DNA from 2 places in the Lentzea sp. NPDC058436 genome. Region 1 is predicted to be linked to the other one. Evidence: riboswitches for the same ligand, from Rfam matches in the RefSeq annotation. Region 1 holds a riboswitch; the other holds the start of a gene.
The links. A riboswitch is a leader RNA that binds a small molecule or an ion and turns the genes downstream of it on or off. The one in region 1 is predicted to bind thiamine pyrophosphate.
Positions count from the first base shown of each region.

Region 2: another riboswitch for thiamine pyrophosphate. It lies ahead of ACFWN2_RS32430 (thiamine ABC transporter substrate binding subunit); the one in region 1 lies ahead of thiC (phosphomethylpyrimidine synthase ThiC).

Region 1 is NZ_JBHXLF010000026.1:88,552-97,268, forward strand. It holds gene ACFWN2_RS41865 (FAD-dependent oxidoreductase) at 1-928, shown strand, start outside; gene thiS (sulfur carrier protein ThiS) at 925-1,125, shown strand; gene ACFWN2_RS41875 (thiazole synthase) at 1,127-1,882, shown strand; gene ACFWN2_RS41880 (MarR family winged helix-turn-helix transcriptional regulator) at 1,958-2,401, shown strand; gene ACFWN2_RS41885 (SRPBCC domain-containing protein) at 2,471-2,896, opposite strand; gene thiD (bifunctional hydroxymethylpyrimidine kinase/phosphomethylpyrimidine kinase) at 2,902-3,741, opposite strand; gene thiC (phosphomethylpyrimidine synthase ThiC) at 3,738-5,378, opposite strand; TPP riboswitch at 5,370-5,493, opposite strand; gene ACFWN2_RS41900 (LysE family translocator) at 6,204-6,806, opposite strand; gene ACFWN2_RS41905 (aldo/keto reductase) at 6,879-7,814, shown strand; gene ACFWN2_RS41910 (peptide deformylase) at 7,811-8,389, opposite strand; gene ACFWN2_RS41915 (DUF3263 domain-containing protein) at 8,498-8,717, shown strand, end outside.
Region 2 is NZ_JBHXLF010000012.1:131,922-143,901, forward strand. It holds gene ACFWN2_RS32385 (AAA family ATPase) at 1-2,128, shown strand, start outside; gene ACFWN2_RS32390 (hypothetical protein) at 2,149-2,682, shown strand; gene ACFWN2_RS32395 (methylated-DNA--[protein]-cysteine S-methyltransferase) at 2,698-3,195, opposite strand; gene ACFWN2_RS32400 (bifunctional transcriptional activator/DNA repair enzyme AdaA) at 3,192-4,478, opposite strand; gene ychF (redox-regulated ATPase YchF) at 4,559-5,638, shown strand; gene ACFWN2_RS32410 (hypothetical protein) at 5,719-6,204, shown strand; gene ACFWN2_RS32415 (mannosyltransferase) at 6,483-7,697, shown strand; gene ACFWN2_RS32420 (glycoside hydrolase family 88 protein) at 7,614-8,549, opposite strand; gene ACFWN2_RS32425 (4a-hydroxytetrahydrobiopterin dehydratase) at 8,654-8,947, opposite strand; TPP riboswitch at 8,982-9,092, shown strand; gene ACFWN2_RS32430 (thiamine ABC transporter substrate binding subunit) at 9,087-10,085, shown strand; gene ACFWN2_RS32435 (ABC transporter permease) at 10,061-11,668, shown strand; gene ACFWN2_RS32440 (ABC transporter ATP-binding protein) at 11,668-11,980, shown strand, end outside.

The DNA.
Region 1 (8,717 bases):
TGGCGGTGTCATCGGTCTGTCCGCGGCGCTGGCCGCGGCACGGGCCGGGTTCTCCGTCTCCGTGACCGATCACGGGTCGCCGCACGCCGGTTCGCGGGTCGCGGGCGGGATGCTGGCGCCGCTGACGGAGGCGTGGCCGGGTGAGGAAGCCGTGGTGGCGCAGGGTGTTGAGGCACTCGCGCTGTGGCCGTCGTTCGCCGCGTCCCTCGGAGTCCCGCTGTTCGACGCGGGAACGCTGGCGGTCGGGACGCAGCCAGGTGACCTCGCCGACCTGCGGCACGCGGGGGAGTTGCTGACCTCGCGGGAGATCCGGGCGCTCGAACCTTCGCTGGGCCCGGCCGTGCGCGGTGGCGTGTACGCGTCGGGTGACCTCGCCGTCGACAACAGGCTGCTGCTTTCCGCACTGTGGAAGGCTTGTCGCGAGGCCGGTGTCCTGTCCGATGTGGACGGCCGGGTCACGGTGATCGCCGCCGGGGCGTGGAGCGGGTCGCTGCACCCGGCCCTGCGCGACGTGATCAGGCCGGTCAAGGGCGAGATCCTGCGGCTCACGCACCGCCCCGGCGCGTTGCCGCCACCCCGTCACACCATCCGCGCGCTGGTCTCCGGCCGCCCGGTGTACCTCGTGCCGCGCGACGACGGACTGGTCGTCGGCGCGACCCAGTACGAGGCGGGATTCGACACCGACGTGTCCGTCGCGGGCGTGCGGGACCTGTTGCGGGACGCGGAAACCGTGCTGCCGGGCATCGCCGAGTACGCGCTGACCGAGGCCGCCGTGGGGTTCCGCGCGGGCAGCCCCGACAACGTTCCCGTCGTGCGGTGGCTTGAGCCCGGCGTGATCGCCGCGACCGGCCACCACCGCAACGGGCTCTTGCTGGCCCCGCACACCGCACGGCTCGTGGTCGGGCTGTTGGAGGGAGGAAGTTCGTGAGGGCGAAGGTGAACGGGACCTCCCGCGACCTGGCCGAGGGCACTTCGGTGGCCGCGGTCGTGACGCTGGTGGGCGCACCCGAGAAGGGCGTGGCGGTGGCCTTGGACGGCGCCGTGGTGCCGAAGGCGTTGTGGGACTCGACGATCGTGCCGGACGGCGGCGTGGTCGAGGTGCTGACCGCGGTCCAGGGAGGCTGACGTGGACGATCCGCTGATCATCGCGGGCAGGGAGTTCCGGTCCAGGCTCATCACCGGCACCGGCGGTGCCGCGAACCTCTCGGTGCTGGAACGGGCACTGGTCGCGTCCGGCACCGAGCTGACGACCGTGGCGATGCGCCGGGTCGACGCGGCCGGGCAGACCGGTGTGCTGGAGTTGTTGCGGCGCCTTGGAATCGAGGTCCTGCCGAACACCGCGGGCTGCCGCACGTCCGCGGAGGCCGTGCTGACCGCGCAGCTCGCGCGGGAGGCGTTGGAGACGAACTGGGTCAAGCTCGAAGTGGTCCACGACGAGGAGACCCTGCTGCCCGACCCGGTCGAGCTGCTGGACGCGGCCGAGCGGTTGGTGAACGACGGGTTCGTCGTGCTGCCCTACACCAACGACGATCCGGTGCTGGCCTTGAAGCTGCAGGACATCGGCTGCGCGACGGTCATGCCGTTGGGATCTCCCATCGGCACGGGACTGGGAATTCGGAACCCGCACAACATCGAGCTGATCACTTCCAGGGCATCTGTTCCAGTAGTTCTCGACGCGGGCATCGGCACGGCCTCCGACGCCGCCCTGGCGATGGAACTCGGCTGCTCAGCGGTACTTCTGGCGACCGCCGTCACACGAGCCCAGGACCCGGAACGGATGGGCGCCGCCATGCGTTGTGCGGTCGAGGGCGGACGGCTGGCGCGCTTGGCCGGACGAATTCCGCAGCGCTTTTGGGCCCAAGCGTCTTCGCCGGGTCTCTGAGTCGCTACCTTGGGTACTCACGTGTTGGGGGATGATTGAGCACTACGTAATTTCCGCCGAGGAGGACTACTAGCCGTGACAGCCCCCATTGACGCCGAGGTCGAGGACGCGACGGCGCGCCTGTACCTGGCGATCGGCCGGCTGGGCCGGTTGTTGCGCCGCACCGGTTCCCCCGGTCTCGGGCCCGGCGCGGTCTCCGCGCTGGCCACCCTCGCGCGCTGCGGCCCCATGCGCCTCGGCGACCTCGCGAACAAGGAGGGCGTGGCGCCACCGACGCTGTCCCGCATCGTCGCCGCGCTGGTCGAGGCCGGGTACGTGAAGCGCGAACCCGACCCGCAGGACGGCCGCGCGTGGCTCGCCACCCCCACGCCCGAGGGCGAGACGATGGTGTCCGGCGTGCGGTCCGCGCGGGTGCGCGAGCTGCAGCGGCGCATCGAACAGCTGACGCCGGAACACGTCGCGGCTCTGGTCAGCGCCCTGGACGCGCTGGAGACGCTCGTCGGCGAGGAGTCGAAGTAGCGCACGAAGTCCAGGACCGCCGGCACGCGGTGGGGAACCTCGTCCGAGGCTCCCGATCCCGGCGGTCTGTCAGACCCCTTCTGCCTGTGCCCGGACTAGCAGCGCCTGGTTGAAGGCGTCGAACTCGGCGACCAGCACCTCGCGGGTCTGCGCCAGCACGTCCGCGGCCATCGTGCCGGTGAACGACTCCACGTTCACCAGTCGCGTGCCGCTCTCGACTTCGCTGAGCTCCCAGCGGTGGCGCCCGAAGAACGTCTCCGGGTCGCCGCCCTGGGAGGCCAGCACGTACTTCTCGGCCGAGGTGATCTCACCGTCGAAGTCGCGTTCGAACGGCGTGCCCTTGGCCGCCTTCACCTTCGTCCTCACCCCGTCGACCCGCGTGTACTCCATGACGGGGTTCCACCTCGCGTAGCCCGCGTAGTCGATCAGCACGCGCCACACGTCGTCGATCGGCGCCGGGATGACCAGTTCGGTCCTGACCTCGTTGTTCTGCACGGTTGTCAAGCATGCTGGGCCGGTCCAGCGGTTTTTTCGAGCCGCCAGAACGGCGAGACCGGGCCGGAACCCGCACCCAGCGGATACGCCGTGGCCACCGAGCGGACGATGAACTCCTTGCCGAACCGCACCGCTTCCGGCACCGTCGCACCCTTCGCGAGCGCCGAACTGATCGACGACGCCAACGTGTCACCGCTGCCGTGCGTGTGCTCGGTGTCGTAGCGAGGCCCGGGGAGTTCGATGAACTCACGTCCGTCGTAGAGCAGGTCGAGGCACTCCGGGTCGTCCCACATGTGGCCGCCCTTCACGAGCACCCACTGCGGACCCATGGCGTGCAACGCCTCCGCCGCGACGCGCTGGTCCTCGCGGTCCTTCACCGCGATTCCGGTGATCAGCCGCACCTCGTCGAGGTTCGGCGTCACCAGCGTTGCGCGCGGGAACAACAGGCCGCGCAACGCGTCCAGTGCGTTGTCGGCCAGCAGTTGGTTGCCGTGCATGGATGCCGAGACCGGGTCGACGACGAGCGGGATCCTCCCCGCCCCGATCCCGACGCGGTCCAGTGCCGGCGTGATGGCCTCGATGATCTGCGCCGATGCCAGCATGCCGGTCTTCGCCGCCTGCAGACCGATGTCCTCGGCGACCGAGACGATCTGCGCCGCGACGGTGTCCGCCGGGATCTCGACGACACCCGTGACGCCCAACGAGTTCTGGACCGTCACGGCCGTCAGCGCGACGCAGCCGTGCACTCCGCAGGCGAAGAACGTGCGGAGGTCGGCCTGGATGCCCGCACCACCGCCGGAATCGCTTCCGGCGATGGTGAGCACCCGAGGGGGTGCCTCGGTCACGTGGTCTCCACGACCGGCAGGTAGACCTTGTTGCCGGTGTCCGCGAACTCACCGGACTTCTCGGCCATGCCCGCCTCGATCGCCTCCACTGTGGACAGTCCGCGCTCCTCGGCGTAGCGCCGCACGTCCTGCGTGATCTTCATGGAGCAGAACTTCGGCCCGCACATCGAGCAGAAGTGCGCCGTCTTCGCCGGTTCCGCGGGAAGTGTCTCGTCGTGGAACGAGCGTGCGGTGTCCGGGTCGAGCGACAGGTTGAACTGGTCCTCCCACCGGAACTCGAAGCGCGCCTTGGACAACGCGTCGTCCCAGTCCTGCACGCCGGGGTGGCCCTTGGCGAGGTCCGCCGAGTGCGCCGCGATCTTGTACGTGATCACGCCGGTCTTCACGTCGTCGCGGTTCGGCAGGCCGAGGTGCTCCTTCGGCGTGACGTAGCAGAGCATCGCGGTGCCGAGCCAGCCGATCTGCGCCGCGCCGATCGCGGACGTGATGTGGTCGTACGCCGGCGCGATGTCCGTGGCCAGCGGCCCGAGGGTGTAGAACGGCGCCTCGCCGCACCACTCCTCCTCCAGCCGGACGTTCTCGGCGATCTTGTGCATCGGCACGTGGCCGGGGCCCTCGATCATGACCTGGACGTCCTTCGCCCGTGCGATGTGCGTGAGCTCGCCCAGCGTCCTGAGCTCGGCGAACTGCGCCTCGTCGTTGGCGTCCGCGATCGAACCCGGCCGCAGCCCGTCACCCAGCGAGAACGTGATGTCGTAGGTGCGCAGGATGTCGCAGAGCTCCTCGAAGTGCGTGTAGAGGAAGCTCTCCTTGTGGTGTGCGAGGCACCACCCGGCCATGATCGCCCCGCCGCGCGAGACGATGCCGGTGACGCGCTTGGCCGTCAGCGGCACGTACCGCAGCAGCACGCCCGCGTGCACGGTCATGTAGTCGACGCCCTGCTCCGCCTGCTCGATCACGGTGTCGCGGTAGATCTCCCACGACAGCGCCGCCGGATCGCCGTTGACCTTCTCCAGCGCCTGGTAGATCGGCACGGTGCCGATCGGCACCGGCGAGTTGCGCAGGATCCACTCGCGCGTCTCGTGGATCCGCTTGCCGGTGGACAGGTCCATGATCGTGTCGGCACCCCAGCGGGACGCCCACACCATCTTGTCGACCTCGTCCTCGATCGACGACGACACCGCGGAGTTGCCGATGTTGGCGTTGATCTTCACGAGGAACTTCTTGCCGATGATCATCGGCTCGGCCTCGGGGTGCTTGCGGTTCAACGGGATCACCGCACGTCCGATGGCCACCTCCTCGCGCACGAACTCCGCGTCGAGGTTCTCCCGCGTCGCGATGTAGCGCATCTCCGGGGTGATGATCCCGGCCTTCGCGTACGCGAGCTGGCTGACAGCTCCGTTGATCGGTTCCCGTGCGGCGATCCACTCCGACCTCAGGCCGGGCAGTCCACTGTGGACGTCGATCGTCGCGTTGTCGTCGGTATACGGACCGGAAGTGTCGTACAGATCGACATGTTCGCCGTTGGTCAGTTCCACCCTGCGGAAAGGCACACCATCGCGGTACACCTTGCGCGAGCCCGAGATGGGGCCCGTGGTCACACTGGGCTTGACCGAACGGTCGTCAAGTGCCGTCACGACATTCCTCCCTACGCCGGCATTACCCGGTCAGGTTCAGGCGGTCGGTGACACCGGCACTACGGCCAGTCACCCTCTCAGCCCGCTTCAGGCGCGAGCTCCCGCGTTCTTGTTGAGTTGTCGAGAACCGACCATAGTCAGAGCGCGCCGCAGCTGCCAAGGGCGTCGTTTGCCCCTAATCTCTTCCCCGTGGCTGATCACCAGCCGTTCCCGCCCGGCGCGCGTCGCGGTCAGCGACCCGCCGTGGTCTCGGCATGCCCTTCCTGCGGCGAACTCGCTGGTCGGGGCTATCCCGACTGCGGCTTCTGCGCGGAGCTCCTCGACCAGTTCTGGCTCGCCGACTGGGAGGCGCTGAGGACGTCGTCGCAGCTCGCCGACCGGGAGCTGGCCGAACTCGTGACCTCGGCGGACGTCGGCCAGTACCCGTGGACGTGCGTCGACTGGGCGATGACGCTGCTGGCGTGCTCGCGCTGCGGCGCCGAGCTGGGCACGGGGCCGGTCGAGTGCGTGCGGTGCGCGGTCACCGAGGAGCGCCGGTGGAACTGGGACCATGCCGCGCACCCGTACACGATGAGCGCGAACGAGCACCTGCTGCGCGTCGCCCGAGCCGCCCTGCGCGCACCTCACCGGCGCCGTCCGGCCGTCGTTCAGGCCTGGCAGCTGGTGCTGCCGTTCCTGATCGCCGGTGAGGTGATCGAGTTCGGGCGCCTGGACCGCATCCGCGCGCACGTGCTGGCCGGCGGCTACGCGTCGATGGCCGCCTGCCACACCTTCGCCGAGCTCGCCGGGCTGCCCGAGCTGTTCTGGCGTCGCGGTGAGCCGAACTCAACGCGGGTCGAGTACCAGCCGGACTCCGAGCGCCAGCAGCACGCCGCCCGACAGCTTCTCGAGCGCGGGACGGACGCGCGGCCTGCTCAGCCAGCCGCGGATGGTGTGCAGGACCGACACGATGATCAGGTACCAGACGGTGTCGATCAGGACCCAGCCGACGGCGAGGAAGAGCAGAACCCCCTTGCCGGCCTCCCCGGCAGGCACGAACTGCGGTAGGAACGAGATCGCGAACACGCCGAGCTTCGGGTTGGCGAGGTTCACGACCAGACCGCTGCGGAACGCGTGGCTCGCGGGCGGCGGTTCGGCGTCGGGCAGGCTCTTGCTGATCAGAGCCTTGACGCCCAGGTAGATCAGGAAGACCGCGCCCGCGATTCTCAGGCCGTGGTAGGCGATCTCGGACGCCGTGAGCAGGACTGACAGGCCCAAGGCCGCGGCGATCGCCCAGCAGGCGACGCCGACCTCCATGCCGAACACCGTCGCCAGCGCGGCTTTTCGCCCGTGCACCGACTGTCGCAGGACCATGGCTGTGCCAGGTCCGGGCGACAGTGCGATGAGGAACGAGGCCGCGACGAAGGCGACGATGTTTTCGAGTGGCATGCCTCTGATGGTGGCTGGTGGTCGCAACTTGTTTCTTGACCTGGAGCGCGCTCCAGGATGTTCGGTGGTGCCATGACCTTGGAACTGGGGAAGCTGGGATTCGGCACGTGGGCCATGGGTGGCCCGATGACGTTCGAGGGGCAGCCGGTCGGCTGGGGTCCGACGGATGACTCCGAGTCGCTGAAGGCGTTGCGCAGGGGCTTCGACCTGGGCGTTCGACTGGTCGACACGGCGGACGTCTACGGCTGCGGGCACTCCGAGACGTTGGTGGGGCAAGCGTTTGCGGACGTGCGGGACGAGGTCGTGATCGCGACCAAGTGGGGCGACGAGTTCGACCCTGCGAAGCGCGAGCTGACGGGGTACAACGGAACCGTCGAGTACCTGCGCCGCGCCGTCGAGGGGTCGTTGCGGCGACTGGGCACCGACCGGATCGACCTGTACCAGCTGCACCTCGGCGGCCTGGGGCTCGACGAGGCGGCGCTGCTGCGCGACGAGTGCGAGGCGCTGGTGGCCGCGGGCAAGATCCGCGCTTACGGGTGGAGCACCGACGACCCCGAGCGGGCGCGGTTCTTCTGCGAGGGCGAGCACGGCGTGGCCGCGCAGGCCGACATCAACGTGCTGTTCGACAACCCCGAGATGTACGCGGGGGAGTACGCGGTGCTGTGCCGCCGCCCGCTCGCGATGGGGCTGCTGGCGCGCGAGACGTTCTCCGAGCTGCCGTTGGACGACGTGCGCGCATCGGACCCTGCCTGGCTGCTGTTCTTCGAGGACGGCAAGCCGACGCCCGCGTACTTCGAGGCGCGGGAGGCCGTTCGCGACGTGCTGACGTCAGGTGGCCGGACGCTGGTGCAGGGCGCGCTGGCGTGGTTCTGGGCGCGTTCTCCCCGCCTGGTGCCGATCCCGGGCGTGCGGACGGTGGCACAGGTCGAGGAGAACGCTCGCGCGCTGGAGTTCGGTCCGTTGAGCGTCGAGGAACTGGCCCAGGTGGAGACGGTGCTCCGGCCTTAGTCCTCGTCCTCGTCGAAGTTGGCCGGGTCGTTCGGGTCCCACGAGAGGCCCGGCTGGTTCCACTCGTTGTCGCGCAGCATCCGCTTGGCCTCCTTCCGGTACCGGCCGGTGAGGCGGTCGGTGTAGAGGTAACCGTTGAGGTGGTCCGTCTCGTGCTGCAGGCAACGCGCGAAGAAGCCGGTGCCCTCGGCCTCGAACGGCTCGCCGTCGATGCCCACGCCGACCACCTTCGCCCATTGGGCGCGTCCGGTCGGGTACGCCTCGCCGGGCACGCTCAGGCAGCCCTCGAAGTCGTCGTCCGGGTCCGGCATGGTCTCCGGGATCTCGGAGGTCTCCAGCACCGGGTTGCAGATCACGCCGCGGTGCTGCACACCCTGGTCGTCCGGGCAGTCGTAGACGAAGACCCGCAGGTCGAAGCCGATCTGGTTGGCCGCGAGCCCCACTCCGCGAGCAGCTGCCATCGTCTCGAACATGTCGTCGACGAGGGTCTTCAACTCGGTGTCGAACTCGGTGACCTCGCGCGTCGGGTTGTGGAGCACGGGGTCGCCGGCGATGCGGATGCGGTGGACGGCCATGGCTGAACTTTATGCGGTCCAAAACTGTCGGTGTCGCGCGGTACGTTGGAACGATCACGTGATTGAATTGCCCGCACCTGAGATGGTGTGGCGACCGTGGGGAGCCAGATGGATCACGCCGAGACGCTCACCTCCGCTGACGGGCTGACCAGCCGCGAACGCACGATGCTCGCGTTCGAACGCCAGTGGTGGAAGTACTCGGGATCCAAGGAACAGGCCATCAGGGAACTGTTCGACATGTCCGCGACCCGCTACTACCAGTTGCTCAACGCGCTCGTTGAATCCGAAGCCGCCCTGGCCGCAGATCCGATGCTCGTCAAACGGCTGC
Region 2 (11,980 bases), on a different contig from region 1:
GGAGACCGCCGGTGTGGCCGACGGCGCGCAGGTGCTGCTGGACCAGGCGCGCGTGCACGCCGACCAGATCCGCCGCGTGCGTGACGCCCGCGAGCTGCTGGGCAAGGTGGAGGCCGCCGACTCGGCGTCGTGGTTCGCCGAACGCGACGCGGCCAGGCGAGCGAGTCCGGTGGTCCCGGCATTCGGCGAGATCGCGAAGCTCCGGCAGTCCTACGAGTTCGCCGTCCGCGACGAGTCCCGTGCCGCGGAGTCGTTGGAGCGCCTGGGATACACGGGCACGTCGTTGCGCGAGGACGCCGAGCGCTTCCGCGAGGAGGCCGGTGGTCTCGGCGAGCTGGCGGCCGAGGCGGAGCGCCAGCAGTCCGACGTGCGGCGGCTTTCGGTGCTGAAGAACAGCTCGCACCAGGTGGAACGGCGTCTGCTCGCGCTGAACACCGAGCTGGACGTGCTGCCGGAGCGCCTGGCGAAGTGTCGCGTGCAGCTCGACGCGGCGGTCGAGGCGTCCGCCCGGCTGGAGTCGCTGAAGTCCCGCGCGGACGCGGCCCTCGCGCTGCCGGACGCGGGAAAGGCGTTGGAGCGCACCAAGAAGGAGCTGCACGAGGCGATCGACGTCCACCAGAAGACCAAGGACGTCCTCCAGCAGGTCCGCCACCAGCGGCTGGAGAACATGGCCATCGAACTGGCCAGTGCGCTCAAGCGCGGCAAGCCGTGCGCTGTCTGCGGTTCGCCGTCGCACCCCAAGCCCGCCCAGCCGATGCTCGGGGGCGTGGACGCGACCGACGAGGAGGACGCGGCCCGCGAGGAGCAGGAGGCGCTTGACCGCCGCAACGAGGCCGCCCACGCCGCCCACGCCGCCGAACTGCGCATCCAGGCCTGTTGGGAGGCGTTGGGTTCGGAGGAGCCGTCCGTCGCCGTCGCCGAGCACCGCGAGGCCAGGGAACTGGCCGCCACCCGGTCGCAGCGGCAGACCGAGTTCGTCGGCCTCGAAGCCAAGACGCGCGACCTGGGCGCCGAGAAGGCCCGCGTGGAGCAGGACCTGGTGGGGCTTCAGACCGAGCACAAGTCGTTGGTGACCGTGGTCGAGGAGCGCGGCGCTCGCCTGGACAAGGCCCGCGGCGAGCACGACGACGTCCTGACCCGCCGCGACCACCTGCTGCGCCTGGCGAAGGCGTTGGTGGAGCTGGCGGAGCGCCGGTCGAAGCGCGACGACGCACTGGCGCGCGTGGAGGAGCAGCAGGGCCGCGTGGCCGCCCTGGCGGCGGACGCGGGTTTCGCCGACGTCGACTCGGCGCTGTCCGCCGCTCGTCCCGAGATCAAGTTGCAGGCCCTCGACGACCGCATCGCCAAGTGGGAACGCGCCCGCGCGTCGGCCCTCGCGACCCTGGAGGAGCTGGACGGCGTCGACCCGGCCACCGAGGTGGACCTGGGCCAGGTGACGGCCGACGCGTCGTCCGCGCGCGCCGCCGCCTCCTCCGCCGCGACGGGCCTGGCACGCGCCCGTGCGGCGTTCGACCGCGTCAGCCAGCTCGCCGCCCTGCTGCGCGCGGAGTGGAAGTCGCTGGAGCCGCTGGAGGCCACGTACGCCGAACTGGACGCGCTGACCGACGTGATCAACGGCCGCGGCCAGAACTCGAAGAAGATGACCCTGCGGTCGTACGTGCTGGCGGCCAGGCTGGAGGAGGTCGCCGTGGCCGCGTCCGCCCGGCTGCACCGGATGAGCCAGGGCCGCTACAGCTTCGTGCACTCCGACACGGCCGGTGCCCGCGGCACCCGCGGCGGCCTGAGCCTGGACGTGCTGGACGACTACTCGGGGCGGTCCCGGCCCGCGAAGACGTTGTCCGGCGGGGAGTCGTTCCTGGCGTCCCTGTCGCTCGCACTGGGACTGGCGGACGTGGTGGCCAACGAGACCGGCGGGGCGTTGCTGGACACCCTGTTCGTGGACGAGGGCTTCGGCACGCTCGACTCGGACACGCTGGACATCGTCATGAACACGCTCGACGAGCTGCGGGCCGGCGGGCGGGTCGTGGGGCTGGTGTCGCACGTGGAGGAGCTGCGGCAGCGGATCCCGACCCGGTTGCGGGTGCGCAAGGCCAGGACCGGGTCGACGCTGGAGATGTCGCTGGCCTGATCAGCGTCTAACCTCGGCGCGTGCTGTCCCACGTGGAAATCACCGCGCGCGTCACCCTCACCGAGGCCGCCCACTTCGGCTGGGCGAACAAGGTCGAGTACTCGCACGACTGCTTCGTGTGCGGCCGGACGGGCCGCACGGTCAGCCTGCGGCACGGCGCGACGCACGGCGTGTGCCACTCCTCGCAGACCCCGCTGGACTGGCAGGGCGAGGCCGGGCGGGGCAGCCATCCCGCGCCCATCCGCGTCACGAGCTTCGACGCCAACGGCAGCGGTACGACCCGTGAGCTGCGGTGCCGGCTGTCGTTCTGGTGGTCGCCGTTCACCGACGCCGAGCGCGGGGGCGAAGGCGGTGAGCTGGGCGCCGGGCCCTGGGTCCGGCTGTTCTACCGCGTCGGCTGCCACGCGTGCCGTGACGCCGGCGAGGCGGACTGGTTCAACGGCGAGCAGTCGCTGCAGACCAACGTGGTGCTGCCCGTCGCCAGGCCGTGCACGCGGTGCGGCACGGACCTGGTGACGATGACCGGACGTCCGGAGATCACGCTCGTCGGGTGAGAGCCGCGGGCCTGGTCACTTCTCGTGGGCCAGGAGCCAGCGCTTGACGTCGAGGCCCCAGCGGAAGCCGCCCAGTTCGCCGCCGAGCCGGATGACGCGGTGGCAGGGCACGAAGAGTGCCGCGGAGTTGCGGGCGCAGGCCGAGGCCGCCGCCCTGATCGCGGCCGGACGGCCGGACAGTTCCGCGTACTCGGAGTAGGTGACCGGTTCGCCGGCCCGCACCGTGCGCAGGACGTCCCACGCGTGCTGCAGGAACGGGCCCGACCTCTGCCGGACCGGGATCGCGTCGATCGCTGTCAGGTCACCCTCGTGGTAGGCGACGGCGGCCTTGGTGACGTCGCCCAGGTCGGGTCGCGGCGTGATCTCCGACGGCATCAGCGAGGCGTGGATCTGGGGCGTCAGCAGGGCCAGGTCGGCGGTCCAGCCGCTCGCCAGCACCGCCCCGTCCGGCGCGACGACCGACGTGAACGGTCCCGCCGGGGTGTCCACGGTGGACGTGTGCGCGACGCTCATGATGTTGCTGCCTTCCTCGTCAGGTGTGCTCCGGCGTAGGAGCGCCACGGCCGCCACTCGGGACCGTGGGAAGCCAGGTGTCGTGCGGTCTCGGGGAGTACGAGCACGTCCGGCGCGCCCAGCACCCGCATGGCCACCTCGTCGGCGACCGCGGCGCCGGCCAGGGGTGTCAGTTCCTCGGTCAGGTCCTCGATCGAGCGGCCCACGTCGATCACGAGCGCGCCGCTCGCCAGCGCCTCGGTGACGGGGTGGTCGCCCGCCGCGTAGAGGTGTGTCAGTGCGCCGTCCGGGATCTGCAGCGGCACGCCGGTGAACGGCGCGACCAGCCGCAACAGGGTCTCGGCGCCGTCGACGCTGCCCGGCACGCGGATGCCGGGCGCCGCGCGGACCAGCGGGCCGATGACCGGGTCGGCGCCCAGGAACGAGTCGACGGCGACCGGGTCGGCGTCGAGGTCGAGCAGGCGCCGGACGCGCGAGACGGCCGCGCCCAGGTCCCGCACGTCCGCGAGGCGCAGCGAGCACAGGACGTGGTCGGCGGGGAACGTCAGGCGCACCGTCGCCTCGCCGTGCGGCAGCGCCAACGTCCGCGCGTACGAGTCGGCGGTCACCTCCTCGACGCCCGGCAGCGCGTTCGCGCGGAAGTGCGTCAGCAGGCCCGCGGCGTCGAACGGCGCGCGGTACGGCAGGCGCAGGACGATCCGGCCCGGCGTGCCGACTGGTGCCTTGCCGCGGCCGCGCATGTCGGACGGCGTCGAGGCGAACACCATGCGGATCGTGTCGTTGAACTGCCGCACCGACGCGAAGCCCGCGGCGAACGCGATGTCGGCGAACGGCAGCTCGGTCGTCTCGATCAGCAGCCGGGCGGCGTGGGCGCGGTGAGCACGGGCGAGGGCCAGCGGGCCAGCGCCGAGCTCGGCGGTCAGCACGCGGGTGAGGTGGCGTTCCGAGTAGCCGAGCTTCCCGGCCAGACCGGTCACGCCGTCGCGTTCGACGACGCCGTCGCTGATCAGGCGCATCGCCCTGCCCGCCAGGTCCGCGCGGAGGTTCCACTCGGGGGAGCCCGGCACGGCGTCCGGCAGGCAGCGGCGGCAGGCGCGGTAGCCCGCGGACTGCGCGGCGGCCGCCGTCAGGAAGAAGTGGCTGTTGCGGCGCTTCGGGGTCACCGCGGGGCACGACGGCCGGCAGTAGATGCCGGTCGTGCGGACCGCGTGGATGAAGCACCCGTCGAAGCGGGCGTCACGTGCGGAGCACACCCGGTACGCGTGTTCTTCGTCAATGACCATGCCAACGATCCTGCCAGCGGGAACGCGCAATAGCTCGCGGGAATCGGACACGACCGTGGCCTGCCGTAGACTCGTCGATCGTGAGTTTGACCCTCGGTATCGTCGGCCTGCCCAACGTCGGCAAGTCCACCCTGTTCAATGCGCTGACGCGCAACGACGTGCTCGCCGCGAACTACCCGTTCGCGACCATCGAGCCGAACGTGGGCGTCGTGCCGCTGCCGGACGCGCGCCTCACCAAGCTCGCCGAGATCTTCGGTTCCGAGCGCGAGGTGCCCGCCGTGGTGTCGTTCGTCGACATCGCCGGCATCGTCAAGGGCGCGTCGGAAGGCGAGGGCCTCGGCAACAAGTTCCTCGCGAACATCCGCGAAGCGAACGCGATCTGCCAGGTCATCCGAGTCTTCGACGACCCGGACGTCGTGCACGTAGACGGCCGCGTCGACCCGTCGAGCGACATCGAGACGATCAACACCGAGCTGATCCTCGCCGACCTCCAGACCCTGGAGAAGGCCATCCCGCGCATCGAGAAGGAGGCGCGGATGCAGAAGGACCGCCGCGCCGCCCTCGAGAACGCCAAGAAGGCCAAGGACATCCTCGACTCGGGCCGCACGCTGTTCTCGGCGCAGTCCGAAGTGGACGGTGAGCTCCTCCGCGAGCTGTCGCTGCTCACCACCAAGCCGTTCCTCTACGTCTTCAACGCCGACGAGGGCATCCTCAGCGACGAGGCCCGCGTGAAGGAACTGCGCGAGCTCGTGGCCCCGGCCGACGCCGTCTTCCTCGACGCCAAGGTCGAGTCGGAGCTGATCGAGCTCGAAGAGGCAGAGGCCCTGGAGCTGCTGGAGTCGATCGGCCAGACCGAGCCGGGCCTGCACGCCCTGGCCCGCGCCGGCTTCCACACCCTCGGCCTGCAGACCTACCTGACCGCGGGCCCGAAGGAGTCGCGCGCCTGGACGATCCCGCAGGGCGCCACCGCCCCGCAGGCCGCCGGCGTGATCCACACGGACTTCGAGCGCGGCTTCATCAAGGCCGAGGTCGTGTCGTTCGACGACCTGGTCGCGTCGGGGTCGAAGGCCGACGCGAAGGCGGCGGGCAAGGTCCGCATGGAGGGCAAGGACTACGTCATGTCCGATGGTGACGTGGTGGAGTTCCGCTTCAACGTCTGACGCGTTCCGGCAGCCCCTTCCCGTTCGGGAGGGGGCTGCTGTGCTGAAGAGCCGGTCTCGCGTCCCTGGACTCGTCCGACGTGATCGTCGAGTACCGCGTGCTGGGGCCGTTGGAAGTGCTGCTCGACGGCGAGCCTCGTCGAGGCCCATCGCGAGGCGATCCGGCTGATGCGGGTGATCCGGGAGGCCCACAACCTGCCCGACGGGCTCGTGCTGCTGGCCAAGGCCCAGGCGAGCCCTCGCAGGCCCGTGAACACCTCACCGAGGCGCTGGCCCTCTACGAGGAGCAGGGCCAGGCCGAGGCCGCCGAGGTCCGGGAGCTTTTACATCGGCGACAAATGTATGACGCGAGGTTTGTACCGACCTCCGACGGGTATTTCTACGTCAGGATTCCCCACCTGGAGGTTGGAATGATCGTCCTCGGTCTGATTCTGCTCGTCGTCGGATGGCTGATGGGTATCAGCATCCTGACGACGCTGGGCGTGGTGCTCCTGGTGATCGGCGCGATCCTCGCCGTCCTCGGCGCGGTCGGCAAGCCGATCGGCGGCCGGGCGCACTACTTCTAAAGACGCAACAGTCACCGTTCCTCCCCTCGGAAACGGTGAAGGGGGAGTCTCCTTTGTGGAGGCTCCCCCTTCGTTTTGTCTCACAACGGTTTTACACGTTGTTCCTGGCGCGTGCGGCAGCAGCGAACACTCCGAACGCGACCCCCAGCATGGCCAGAGCGGCGACAGCGGCAACAACAAGATCAACAGACATGATCAGAAAAACTCCCTCTTGCGATCTCTCCCGTCCTTATGACGCCGGGGTACCCCGGAACGTTGCCTCGGGTAACGTTTTCGGGGTGAAACTCCGTGCTGTGGAAGCGCGAGTGCTCTCCGTAGCGCCGTGGCTGTTCGCGTTGTCGGTGCTCGGGCACCTGTTCATGGTCGCGTTCCAGACGAAGATGACCATGATCGACCTGCTGGTGTACCGCAACGGGTCGCCGCACCTGTTCTCCGGCGACCTCTACGAGTGGCGGCTCGACCAGTACGCGGACGTGTTCCCGCTGCCGTTCACCTACCCGCCGTTCGCGGCCGCGATCTTCACGCCGATGAGCTGGGTGCCGTGGGAGGCCTCGCGCTGGATCTGGCAGCTGATCTGCCTGGGCTGCCTCTACTACATCGTGCACGTCACCCTGAAGCTGCTGAAGCTGCAGGACCCGCGCCGCGTGATGCTGTGGACCGCGCTGACGCTGTGGATCGAGCCGGTCCGCACCACGCTCAACTACGGCCAGATCAACCTGGTGCTCGTCGCGATCCTCATCGGCACGCTCGCCAGTGTGCGCAACTGGGTCGGCGGCGCGGGTGTCGGGTTCGCGGCGGGCATCAAGCTGACGCCCGCGATTTCGGGGCTGTACTTCCTGATTCAGCGCCGGTGGATGGCCGCGGTGTGGTCGTTCGTCGCTTTTGTCGTCGTCTACGGCATCGGCTGGGCCATCTCACCGTCGCAGTCGGACAAGTTCTGGTTCCAGCTCTTCGGTGACGCGAGTCGCGTCGGGCCGGTCGGCAGCGCGATCAACCAGTCGATGCGCGGCGCGTTGAGCCGGACGTTCGGCTACGACGTGAAGACCGGGGCGATCTACATCGTCGCCGTGCTCGTCGCCGCCGCGTTGACGTGGTTCGCGGTCAGCAGGACCAAGGACGTGCTGGCGTTGATCGTCAGCGTCCAGATGCTCGGCCTGCTCGTCTCGCCGATCTCGTGGAGCCACCACTGGGTGTGGATGGTGCCCGCCCTGCTGTGGCTGGTCTACGAGGGCGGACACCTGCTCTGCAAGATCACCGCCGGCCTGTGGGTGCTGCTGACCGGCGGCTACCTGATCTCGTTCCTGCTGCTCGCCCAGCCGAACATCTGGGACTTCCCGCGGCCGTGGATCTTCGTGCTGCTCGGCTGGGGCTATCCGGCCGCGGGCATGCTCACGCTGGTCGCGATCGGGCTAGCAACCCGGCGTAAGAGGGACGAGTTGCTGACCGGCGAGGAGAAGGCTGCCGACGGCGAACCCAGCCGAGTCGCCGGCTGACGCGGGCCTCCAGGAGTTGCGGGCCGCGGTCCAGCCGAGCAGTCCGTCGGCGTCGAGCGCGGTCAGCAACGCCTGCCAGCCCTTCTGGGCGTGCGGCAGGTAGGTGGCGCGGTCGAGCACGCCCGCGTTGATGCCGGCCGCGATCGCGTAGGTGATCATCGCGGTGGCCGCCGAGTCCTTGCCGGTGGCGCCCCAGAAGCCGTCGTGGCGCTGCAGGAACTTGAGCGTCTTGAGGCTCTTGGACAACGTCCTGGCGTACTCGGCGCGGTACGGGTGGTCGGCCGGGAGGGCGAGCATCGCCTTCGCCAAGCCCTGCACGGCCCAGCCGTTGGTCTGCGCGTTCAGGCTCCACAGGCCCGTGAACTCGTTGAACGTCCTGGCTTTCAGGCTTTGGTAGGACCGGAACGAGTAGTCGAGCATCGCCTGGTCGTTGTCGGCGAGCGCGATCCGCGTGAACGACGGCAGCGCCATGTTCAGCGCGTCGGGCGACCGCCAGTGGTTCCCGCCGTCCTTCACCTGGGCGCGCAGGTTGTCCCGCAACGGTTGCAGCACCTCGGGCTCCGGGTGGAAGTACGCCACGTCGAGGTACGGCTCACCGGTCGCCTGCGCGTCCGGGGCGAAGGGGGCCGCCGGGTCGACCGGCAGCAGGTAGGAGTTCGCCTGCACCCACGGCCACGTCTTGTGGTTGCTGATCCCGGTGGTCCGCACCTGCGCGAGGTTGCCGACGTGGAAGCCCGCGTTGGACCAGTTGTTCGCCGCGAGATCGGCACCCTTGGTGACCCACGTGGCGCTGGCCTTGATCATCGTGTCCGTCACGGCACACGGCACGGCCTGAGCCGCGGCCGGAATCACGGTCAGCGTCCCGGCAAAAAACAAGACGAAAAGTGATGTGCGCAACCGCATGAGGGTGTTCCCTCTCATTTCCGCGGGCGGCGGCAGCGCACATCTTGACCGAATCAGCTCAGGGCGTCCAGGACTCCGTCGATCTCTTCGGCGAGAGTCACGTCGAGGGCGGTGATTCCTCCCTTGTAGTGCGTGCTCAGGCGAAATGTGAGGGTCTTGTACCGGATGTCGATGTCCGGGTGGTGGTTGTCGTTCTCGGCGATCTCCGCGATCCGGTTCACGACCATGATCGCTTGGGGGAAGCTCGCCAGCTCCACGGTCCGGACCAGCGCCGCGTCCTGGGCGCTCCAGTCGGGCAGCTTGGGCAGCACGTCGTTCAACTGATCGTCGCTCAACAGCTCGGCCATGTCCTGATCGTCCCACCACGTCACGTAAGCTGCGCGTTTGCCACGGGAGTCCGGTGAAGCGCCGGGCTGAGAGGAGGGCTCGCAAGCCCTCGACCGTCCACCTGATCCGGGTCATACCGGCGTAGGGAGAGGTTTCGCTGTGAGAAGGATTTGTGCTGTTTTCGCTGCTCTGGCGCTGACGGGCTGCTCGGCCGGCACGTCGACCGCGCCGCAGTCGCACGAGGTCACGCTGGTGACCCACGACTCGTTCGCGGTGAAGCAGGAGGTGCTGGACGAGTTCCAGAAGTCCTCGGGCATCACCGTGAAGCAGCTCGCGAGCGGTGACGCGGGCGAGCTGACGAACAAGCTGGTGCTGACCAAGGCGAACCCGATCGGCGACGTCGCGTTCGGCGTCGACTCGACGTTCGCGTCGCGCGCTCTGAGCGAGGGCGTGTTCGCCGAGTACGCCTCGCCGGAGGCCTCGAAGGGCGCCCAGCGGTACAAGGCGGACGACACGAACCGGCTCCAGGCCGTCGACGTCGGTGACGTGTGCCTGAACATCGACCCGGCGAAGCTCACCGCCGGCGAGCCGAAGTCGTACGACGACCTGGTGGACCCGAAGTTCAAGGACCAGTTGGTCGTCGAGAACCCGGCCACGTCGTCGCCCGGTCTCGCGTTCCTGCTCGGCACGATCGCCAAGTACGGCGAGAACGGCTGGCAGGAGTACTGGACCAAGCTCAAGGCCAACGGCGTCAAGGTCGTGAGCGGCTGGGAAGAGGCCTACAACCAGGAGTTCTCGGCCACCAAGGGCACGCGGCCGATCGTCGTGTCGTACGCGTCGTCGCCGTCGGCAGAGGGCGGCAAGACCAAGGCCGTGCTGGACACCTGCTATCGCCAGGTCGAGTACGCGGGTGTGCTGTCCGGCGCCAAGAACACCGAGGATGCCAAGAAGGTCCTCGACTTCCTGCTGGGCGAGAAGTTCCAGGCCCAGGTGGCCGAGCAGATGTACGTCTACCCGTCTCGTGAGGGCGTCGCGCTGCCCGAGTCGTGGGCCAAGGACGCTCCGTTGCCGTCTTCGCCGCAGTCGCTGCCCGCGGACAAGGTGAAGGACAACCGCGAAGCGTGGGTCGAGCAGTGGCGCAAGCTCGTGCAGGGCTGAGTTCGCGCACGGGCTGGTCGGCGGCGGCACTGCTGCCGCTGGCCTTCCTCGCGCTCTTCTTCGCCTGGCCCGTTCTCGCGATCGTCAACCTCGGCCTGCGCGAGGGCGGTGTGCTCGCCGCGGTCTTCGAGGCGGACACGTGGGAGCTCGTCGGCTTCACGCTCGGGCAGGCACTGGCGTCGACGGTCGTGGCGGTCGTCGCCGGGATGCCGCTCGCGTTCGTGCTGGCGCGCTGCAAGATCCGTGGCCTGGGGTTGGTTCGGGCGGCCGTGATGGTGCCGTTCGTGCTGCCGACCGTGGTGGTGGGCCTGGCCTTCCGGACGTTCTGGCCGGACGGCGGGGTGCTGCCGATCGTGCTGGCCAACGCGTTCTTCAACGTCGCCGTGGTCGCGCGGACCGTCGGTGGGCTGTGGGCGCACACGGATCGACGCGCTGAGGACGCGGCCCGTGCGCTCGGCGCGTCACGGCCGCGGGCGTTCGTGTCGGTCGTGCTGCCCGCGCTGGCACCGGCGATCGGGTCGGCCGCGGCGGTGGTGTTCCTGTTCTGCGCCACGAGTTTCGGCGTCGTGCTGGTGCTGGGCGGGGCGCGGTACCGGACGCTGGAGACCGAGATCTACCTGCGGACGGTCGAGCTGTTCGACCTGTCCGGGGCGGCCGCGCTGTCGTTGCTGCAGTTCGCCGCGGTGCTCGCCGTGCTGGTGCTGGGCGCGTTGGCCCGGCGTCGGCGCGAGACCGCGCTGGCGTTGCGGGGCAGGGAAGAGCTGGCCCGTACGCCCACCGGCGGTGAGTGGTACGTGGTGGCCGCCGCGTTCGCCGTCGTGGTGGCGCTGCTGACGCCGGTCGTCGGGTTGATCACCCGGTCACTGTCCACACGGGACGGCTGGAGCTTCGCCGGGTACGTCGCGCTGAACACCCGTGGTGACCGGGGAACGCTGGCGGTGACCGGGATCGACGCGGCGGTGAACTCGTTGCGGACGGCCTTCGACGCGACCCTGGTGGCGTTGGTGGTCGGGGTGTTCTCGGCTGTCGTGCTGGTCGGGTTGCGCCGGTCGGGGGCACGGTTCGCCGAGGTGCTCGACACCGCGCTGATGCTGCCGCTCGGGGTGTCTGCTGTGACGGTCGGCTTCGGCTACCTGATCACGATGGACGCGCTGCCCGGCGACTTCCGCACGTCGCCGATGCTGGTGCCGCTGGCCCAGGCGCTGGTGGTGACGCCGTTGATCGTGCGGATGGTGCTGCCGGTGCTGAGGGCGGTCGACGAACGGCTGCGGCAGGCGGCGGCGACCCTGGGTGCATCTCCGGCGCGCGTGTGGCGTGAGGTCGACCTGCCGCTGGTCGGCCGGTCTTTGGTTGCGGCAGCGGGATTCGGGTACGTGGTGGCGCTGGGGGAGTTCGGGGCGACGAGCTTCCTGGCCCGCCCGGACGCGCCGACGCTGCCGGTGGTGATCGCGCGGCTGATGTCGCGGCCGGGGGAGTTGAACAGCCAGATGGCCTACGCGGCGTGCGCGCTGCTGATGGTCGTGACGGTCGGGTGCGTGCTGCTGATCGAACGGTTGCGCGTGCCGAGCAGCGGGGAGTTCTGATGGCACTGGAACTGGACTCGATCACCGTCCGCTATGGACAGACGGCCGCGGTGTCGGACGTGTCGCTGGAGGTGGCGGACGGCGAGGTCGTCGCGCTGCTCGGGCCGTCCGGCTGCGGGAAGTCGACGTTGCTGCGCACGGTCGCGGGGCTGGAGAAGCCCTCTTCCGGTGCGGTGCGGTGGGACTCCGCCGACCTGGCCGGCGTTCCGGTGCACCGCCGTGAGTTCGGGCTCGTGTTCCAGGACGGCCAGCTGTTCCCGCACCGCACGGTCGCGGGGAACGTGGCGTTCGGCCTGCGGATGAAGAAGACCG